One region of the Cytobacillus sp. QJM3NY_8 genome, then DNA from elsewhere that is predicted to be linked to it. Evidence: a T-box and tRNA genes for the amino acid it is inferred to sense, from the RefSeq annotation. Region 1 holds a T-box; the other holds one or more tRNA genes.
The links. A T-box is a leader RNA that pairs with one kind of tRNA and senses whether it is charged. The one in region 1 lies ahead of tyrS (tyrosine--tRNA ligase), so its partner is inferred to be a tRNA-Tyr.
Positions count from the first base shown of each region.

Region 2: it has a tRNA-Tyr gene. The T-box ahead of tyrS (tyrosine--tRNA ligase) is inferred to sense a tRNA for this amino acid. The anticodon was not compared.

Region 1 covers NZ_CM149681.1:966,439-970,293, forward strand. Annotated here, with positions in the region: gene AC0VZ9_RS05185 (NUDIX hydrolase) at 1-601, shown strand, start outside; gene AC0VZ9_RS05190 (hypothetical protein) at 737-1,150, shown strand; gene map (type I methionyl aminopeptidase) at 1,243-1,983, shown strand; T-box leader at 2,117-2,324, shown strand; gene tyrS (tyrosine--tRNA ligase) at 2,374-3,630, shown strand; gene AC0VZ9_RS05205 (zinc-binding dehydrogenase) at 3,709-3,855, shown strand, end outside.
Region 2 covers NZ_CM149681.1:175,561-179,415, reverse strand. Annotated here, with positions in the region: gene AC0VZ9_RS01015 (aspartyl-phosphate phosphatase Spo0E family protein) at 1-12, shown strand, start outside; gene rocF (arginase) at 54-959, opposite strand; tRNA gene AC0VZ9_RS01005 (tRNA-Ala) at 1,175-1,250, opposite strand; tRNA gene AC0VZ9_RS01000 (tRNA-Gly) at 1,258-1,332, opposite strand; tRNA gene AC0VZ9_RS00995 (tRNA-Lys) at 1,401-1,473, opposite strand; tRNA gene AC0VZ9_RS00990 (tRNA-Gln) at 1,628-1,702, opposite strand; tRNA gene AC0VZ9_RS00985 (tRNA-Tyr) at 1,768-1,851, opposite strand; tRNA gene AC0VZ9_RS00980 (tRNA-Thr) at 1,868-1,943, opposite strand; tRNA gene AC0VZ9_RS00975 (tRNA-Val) at 1,949-2,024, opposite strand; tRNA gene AC0VZ9_RS00970 (tRNA-Glu) at 2,029-2,103, opposite strand; tRNA gene AC0VZ9_RS00965 (tRNA-Thr) at 2,131-2,203, opposite strand; tRNA gene AC0VZ9_RS00960 (tRNA-Asn) at 2,239-2,313, opposite strand; rRNA gene rrf (5S ribosomal RNA) at 2,333-2,449, opposite strand; rRNA gene AC0VZ9_RS00950 (23S ribosomal RNA) at 2,702-3,855, opposite strand, start outside.

The sequences.
Region 1 (3,855 bases):
TAACCGAAAACAAATCGGTGTCGCATCTCGTGAGGAGGTCCATAAACAAGGCCACTGGCATGAAACGTTCCATTGCTGGTTCGTCAGCAGGGAAAAAGATCAGGATTATATTTATTTTCAATACCGCAGCAAGGAGAAAAAGGATTACCCTGGCCTTTTGGATATAACTGCTGCTGGCCACCTCTTAAGCCATGAATCTGTCATGGACGGCATGAGAGAAGTGGAGGAAGAACTGGGGATTCATGTTGATTTTGCGGACTTGGTGCCACTGGGCGTCATTGATTACATAGCAGAGAAAGAAAATTTTATCGACAAAGAACTGGCCCACGTTTTCCTGTATCACAGCAATTATTCCTTAGAAGAGTTTAGCCCGCAGCCTGAAGAGGTTACTGGGATATACCAGATTGCAATGGAGGAGTTTTATGGACTGTGGTTTGGCGGAAAAGAACTCATTGAGGCAGAAGGATTCCAGGTGGATAATGGCATAAGAATCCCCAACTCCATAAATGTAAGGAAAACGGACTTTGTCCCGCATCAGGATTACTATTATAAGCGTGTGCTGCATTCGATGCGTGAACAGATTGTTCAATCAAAGGTATGATTGAAGGGAAGAAGACAATGAGAAAGGTGTTCTTCATACTTTTTGCTCTTTTGCTGGTAAGGGGGTTCATCATCATTCGCAACAAAATGGCTTGAACTTAATCCCGAAAAGGTCGAATCCCGCTCACAAGTTATTGTGCTGGGAACATATAATTTTAAAAGCAAACAAAAATCAAGCAAGGGGAATTTTTACGGAAGGCAGTTTCAAGTCGAGAAAGTATATAAAGGAAAAGCAACAGAAACCATCACGGCAGGCATTGATGTTTACGATAAAGGATGGGCTGAGGAATATCAGCAGGATGGAGGCAAGTTCCTGTTATTTTTGGAGAAAACAAAGGAAGCCCGCTTTCTTGTTCCCGTTGCCGGTCCCAATGGAATGGTCCAAGTGCAGGATGGCAGAATTTTATCAGGTCATGAGGGTTTTTACGGAAAAATACTGAGCGGTGAAGCAAGAACACCAAGTCCTGCAGAATCTAATAATGATGGAGGACATCTGCTCGAAGCATTGCTGTTTTCCTTCAGGCCTTATCACTTTCCTGTTGATTATTAGGTTTTTAGCAACAGAAAAGGCGAAATCTTATTAAGCACGCCACATTTAGATTATAATAGAGAAATAACAACTATTGAAAAGGCAGGATTCTTATGATTGTAAAAAATGAAGAAGAATTAGCAAAACTGAAGGAAATCGGCAGAATTGTCGCGGAGATCCGCGATGAGATGATTGAAAAAACTAAGCCAGGTGTAACAACCAAGGAGCTTGATGACTTAGCCGGAGAGCTTTTTGAAAAGCACGGAGCGATTTCAGGCCCTAAAGGAGAATACGATTTTCCAGGCTTCACATGCATAAGCGTGAATGAAGAAGTGGCCCATGGCATTCCTGGAAGCCGGGTGATTAAAGAGGGCGATCTTGTAAATATTGATGTTTCAGGATCAAAAGATGGCTACTTCGCAGACACAGGCCTATCATTTGTCGTTGGTGAAGACGAGAAGCTGCAAAAATTATGTGATGCGGCTCAGGAGGCGTTCGATGAAGGACTGAAAAAATTAAAGCCGGGCGGCAAGCTGAGCCTTGTCGGAAAGACAGTTCACAAGGTTGCCAAAAACAATGGATTCAACGTTATCATGAATCTGACTGGACACGGTGTCGGCCGCTCCCTTCATGAAAAGCCGGACCATATCCTGAACTATTTTGATCCATGGGATAAACAGCTGTTAAGAGAAGGCATGGTTGTTGCCTTTGAGCCTTTTATCTCAAGCGGTGATGAAGAAGTAAGGGAAATGAGCGACGGCTGGACGTTCGTTACACCTAACAAAAGCCATGTCGCTCAATGTGAACACACCGTTGTCATCACAAAAGAAGGACCGATTATCTTAACGAAATAACCATGGACCAGGGGCATTGCATGTTCCTGGTTTTTATATAGTATTACGGTTGAAAAACCTTCATCTAATATTGCTTGAGAAAAAACACTTGAACAATGTCCTCCATTCCGCTAAAATAATAAAAATTTCAAATTTAAACGTAATGACAGAAACAAGTAGCTGCTTATCTCCCTGTTTTAGAGAGCTGATGCCTGGTGAAAATCAGCACAAAGATAACAGTGAATTACCTTCTTGAACTTTCTCTGTGAACAGGAGTAGCAGGGAACGGCACGGGCCGTTAATCCGCTGAGTGGAAGAGCAATCTTCAAAAAGGGTGGTACCGCGTTAGCCACGTCCCTTTCTTTAGGGGGCGTGGTTTTTTGTATTCCGATAATAGAAAGGATGGGGGACATGGAGAATTTTTTTGGAAAATTAACAGCCCAGCAAAAACACGAAACAGAGAGGCAGCTGGAGGTATACCGCAATGGTGTCCAGGATATTCTGCCTGAAGCAGAGCTAAAGAATAAAATAGCCAAGTCCATTTTTCAAAACCAGCCTTTAAAAATTAAGCTGGGGCTTGATCCTTCTGCACCGGATGTCCATATCGGCCATACGGTTGTGCTGAAAAAACTAAAGCAGTTCCAGGACAATGGCCATATCATCCAGCTGATTATTGGCGATTTTACCGGAAAAATTGGCGACCCGACAGGCAAATCCGCAGCCCGAAACCAGCTCACCGATGAAGAGGTGAAGCGTAATGCCAAAACATACTTCGAGCAATTCAGCAAAGTGTTGGACATGAATAAGGTCGATCTTCACTACAACTCAGCATGGCTTTCGGATCTCCAGCTCGAAGATGTCATCCGCCTGTCTGCCAGCATAACAGTTGCCCGCCTGATGGAACGAAATGACTTTTCAGAGCGCCTGTCCACAGGCAAACCGATCTCTCTTCATGAATTTTTCTACCCGCTGATGCAGGGATATGACTCGGTTGTACTCGAAAGCGATATCGAGCTTGGCGGGAATGATCAGCACTTCAATGTCCTGATGGGACGCCATCTGCAGGAGCATTTCCAAAAAGAAAAGCAGGTGGTCATCCTGATGCCGCTCCTTGAAGGCCTGGATGGCAAAGAGAAAATGTCCAAATCAAAAAACAATTACATTGGTGTCGATGAAGATCCCAATAATATGTACGGCAAAACCATGTCCATCCCGGATGAGCTGATTCCAAAATACTTCAATCTCGCAACAGATCTGCCAGTAAAAGAAAAACAGCAAATCGCAGAGGGGCTCGAAAACGGCACACTGCATCCGCGTGACGCCAAAATGCTTTTAGGTAAAACAATCGTCCGCATGTACCATGGCACGGGTGAAGCCGATAAAGCCGAACTGCATTTCAAAACTATTTTCCAAAAGGGAGCCATGCCGGATGAGATCCCGGAAGCCGAATGGAAGGGTAAAGGTGAAGTCCTCATTACAGACCTGCTTGCCGGCCTCGGCCTGCTTTCCTCCAAAACGGAAGCCAGAAAAATGATTGCGGGCGGCGGCATCCGTTTAAACGGACAGAAAGTCGGCGATGTTCAGATGCTCGTGAAAATCACAGACGGATTAGTTCTGCAGGCAGGCAAAAGAAAATTTGTGAAACTAAGGCTTAGCACTGCAAAGTAGGCAAATCGCTTTTTCCTCCTGGCACTTTCAAGATATGATAGAATAGACGAAATTTTTAAAGAAAAGCAGGTGAAGGAAATGAAAGCGATCATTCATGAAGGAGTAACAGGCCGCGCGGGATTATCTTATGGTGAACTGGAAAAGTCCGATCCGGGTAACGGCGAGGTGAGGGTGAAATTGAAAACGGCAGGCTTGAATCATCGTGATTTATTTGTCCTGAACCGC
Region 2 (3,855 bases), 790 kb from region 1:
GCAAAAAAATGAGCAGAACTTGTTTACGTTCTGCTCATTTTTAATTCAATTATTTATAGAAGCTTCTCGCCAAATAGTGAACCCATAAGCGCGACCGCCACAGTAGCTGTTTTGTTTTTGTCATCCAGGATTGGGTTAACCTCTACAAACTCAGCCGATGTAATGATCTGCGATTCTGCAAGCATCTCCATGGCCAAGTGGCTTTCACGGTAGCTGATGCCTCCAATAACCGGAGTTCCAACACCAGGGGCATCATGCGGATCCAGCCCATCTAAATCCAGAGACAGATGAACACCATCTGTATTTCTTTCTTTTAAATATGTAATAGACTCCTCCATAACCTTTGTCATCCCAAGCCGGTCAATTTCGTGCATGGTGTATACTTTAATGCCTTTTTCCTTAATAAGCTCCCGCTCTCCTTCATCCAAAGATCTTGCCCCAATAATGACAATATTCTCTGGCTTAACCTTTGGAGCATATCCCCCTACATTGGTTAAAAGCGGGTGGCCAATTCCCAGGCTTACCGCAAGAGGCATGCCATGTATGTTCCCTGAAGGTGATGTTTCAGCTGTATTTAAATCCCCGTGGGCATCATACCAGATTACCCCAAGATTTTTGTAGTGCTTCGAAACACCGGCCAATGTTCCAATTGCGATGCTGTGATCCCCGCCCAGTACTAATGGAAAAGAACCACTTTCTATTGCTTTATCAACTTCTTCGCCCAGTTTTTCTGTTTTTTCAGCAATAAGGTCCAAGTTTCTAAGATTTGATTTTGGATCGATTTGAACTTCCGGACGGCCGATGGCAATATCGCCCTGGTCATGGATTTCTTCGAATAAACACTTTAATCGCTCATTCACACCGGCATATCGGATCGCACTTGGCCCCATGTCCACACCGCGTCTCATCTGGCCAAGATCCATTGGCATTCCAATTATCGATAATTTCTGTCTTTTCATAGTAAAGTCCTCCCTTTCCCTTCATACTCATATTTTAACCGCTTTCAAACACATGACTCAACTCGACAAAATCGTGTATATATATGCGGCTGCCGGAAAAAGAAGCTTCTAAAAATACCATAGTAACTTTCTAAGTTTTGCCACTTATTGTTTTGTGAAATAAAATAAAAAATCCCTAAACCATGCTGGTTTAAGGAATGTCGTATTATGTATGATGGTGGAGCCTAGCGGGATCGAACCGCTGACCTCCTGCGTGCAAAGCAGGCGCTCTCCCAGCTGAGCTAAGGCCCCATTTATTTGGAGCGGAAGACGGGATTCGAACCCGCGACCCCCACCTTGGCAAGGTGATGTTCTACCACTGAACTACTTCCGCAAACATATTTATATTCACAAGTAAGACCTTCAGGACTCGATTCCCAAGGTCTGTGTTTTTCTATAAAGTGAGCCATGAAGGACTCGAACCTTCGACCCTCTGATTAAAAGTCAGATGCTCTACCGACTGAGCTAATGGCTCGAAATATAATTCTGATGCCTAAACTTCATTTGCAGATGTGCTTCAAAGCCCTGCGGTCTTTGTCGCAGATTTTAAAAGCTTGCCATTCAGGATGTAACGCTTCGATGCTGCAATCTTTTAAAATCCTCTACCGACTGAGCTAATGGCTCAAAAATGGCTGGGCTAGCAGGATTCGAACCTGCGAGTGACGGAGTCAAAGTCCGGTGCCTTACCGCTTGGCTATAGCCCAATAATTACAAAATAAAAAGGACATTCATAGCTTGTCCAGTTTTTTGTGTTTTTATTAAAAATAAATGGTGGAGGGGGGCAGATTCGAACTGCCGAACCCGAAGGAGCGGATTTACAGTCCGCCGCGTTTAGCCACTTCGCTACCCCTCCATCTATAAAAAAAAGATGGTGCCGGCGAGAGGACTTGAACCCCCAACCTACTGATTACAAGTCAGTTGCTCTACCAATTGAGCTACACCGGCAAATATGGTGGAGGATGACGGGATCGAACCGCCGACCCTCTGCTTGTAAGGCAGATGCTCTCCCAGCTGAGCTAATCCTCCATTATGGTGACCCCTACGGGATTCGAACCCGTGTTACCGCCGTGAAAGGGCGGTGTCTTAACCGCTTGACCAAGGGGCCTAGTACTCTAGTTGTCTACATTAAAAGAGCTTCCAACCGGGCTCGAACCGGTGACCTCTTCCTTACCATGGAAGTGCTCTACCTGCTGAGCTATGGAAGCAACAGCTCATAATTCCCAAAAGGGCTTTATGGAAATGGCTCCGCAGGCAGGATTCGAACCTGCGACCGTTCGGTTAACAGCCGAATGCTCTACCACTGAGCTACTGCGGAAAAGTGGTATTTGTAAACAGCCCGGCAGCGTCCTACTCTCACAAGGGGACAGCCCCTAACTACCATCGGCGCTGAGAAGCTTAACTTCCGTGTTCGGTATGGGAACGGGTGTGACCTTCTCGCCATCGCCACCAGACTATTTTCAAAAGACAAGTATGATTATACTTTCTTTTAATGTTTTTTTCAAGAGGAAATTTCATTTTTTCGTTCCCTCAAAACTAGATAATGTATGAAGAAGCATTTGCCGAGTATTCACCAATGACTTGTCTAGCTTCGGCTCCTAACCTCTCGGCCGTTTCGATCCGTCCCTCCAAATCCCAAAACCAGGATTTGAATGGCCGGCTCTCCAACGTCTCTCAAAGTTGAACAGTCGCCTCCGCTTTTCGTTTTGGTTAAGCCCTCGATCGATTAGTATCAGTCAGCTCCACATGTCGCCACGCTTCCACCTCTGACCTATCAACCTGATCATCTTTCAGGGATCTTACTAGCTTGACGCTATGGGAAATCTCATCTCGAGGGGGGCTTCATGCTTAGATGCTTTCAGCACTTATCCCTTCCGCACATAGCTACCCAGCGATGCCTTTGGCAAGACAACTGGTACACCAGCGGTGCGTCCATCCCGGTCCTCTCGTACTAAGGACAGCTCCTCTCAAATTTCCTGCGCCCACGACGGATAGGGACCGAACTGTCTCACGACGTTCTGAACCCAGCTCGCGTACCGCTTTAATGGGCGAACAGCCCAACCCTTGGGACCGACTACAGCCCCAGGATGCGATGAGCCGACATCGAGGTGCCAAACCTCCCCGTCGATGTGGACTCTTGGGGGAGATAAGCCTGTTATCCCCGGGGTAGCTTTTATCCGTTGAGCGATGGCCCTTCCATGCGGAACCACCGGATCACTAAGCCCGACTTTCGTCCCTGCTCGACTTGTAGGTCTCGCAGTCAAGCTCCCTTGTGCCTTTACACTCTGCGAATGATTTCCAACCATTCTGAGGGAACCTTTGGGCGCCTCCGTTACTTTTTAGGAGGCGACCGCCCCAGTCAAACTGCCCACCTGACACTGTCTCCCGCCCCGATAAGGGGCGCGGGTTAGAATTTCAATACAGCCAGGGTAGTATCCCACCGACGCCTCCACCGAAGCTGGCGCTCCGGCTTCTCAGGCTCCTACCTATCCTGTACAAGCTGTACCAAAATTCAATATCAGGCTACAGTAAAGCTCCACGGGGTCTTTCCGTCCTGTCGCGGGTAACCTGCATCTTCACAGGTACTATAATTTCACCGAGTCTCTCGTTGAGACAGTGCCCAGATCGTTACGCCTTTCGTGCGGGTCGGAACTTACCCGACAAGGAATTTCGCTACCTTAGGACCGTTATAGTTACGGCCGCCGTTTACTGGGGCTTCGATTCAAAGCTTCGCTTGCGCTAACCTCTCCTCTTAACCTTCCAGCACCGGGCAGGCGTCAGCCCCTATACTTCGCCTTGCGGCTTCGCAGAGACCTGTGTTTTTGCTAAACAGTCGCCTGGGCCTATTCACTGCGGCTCA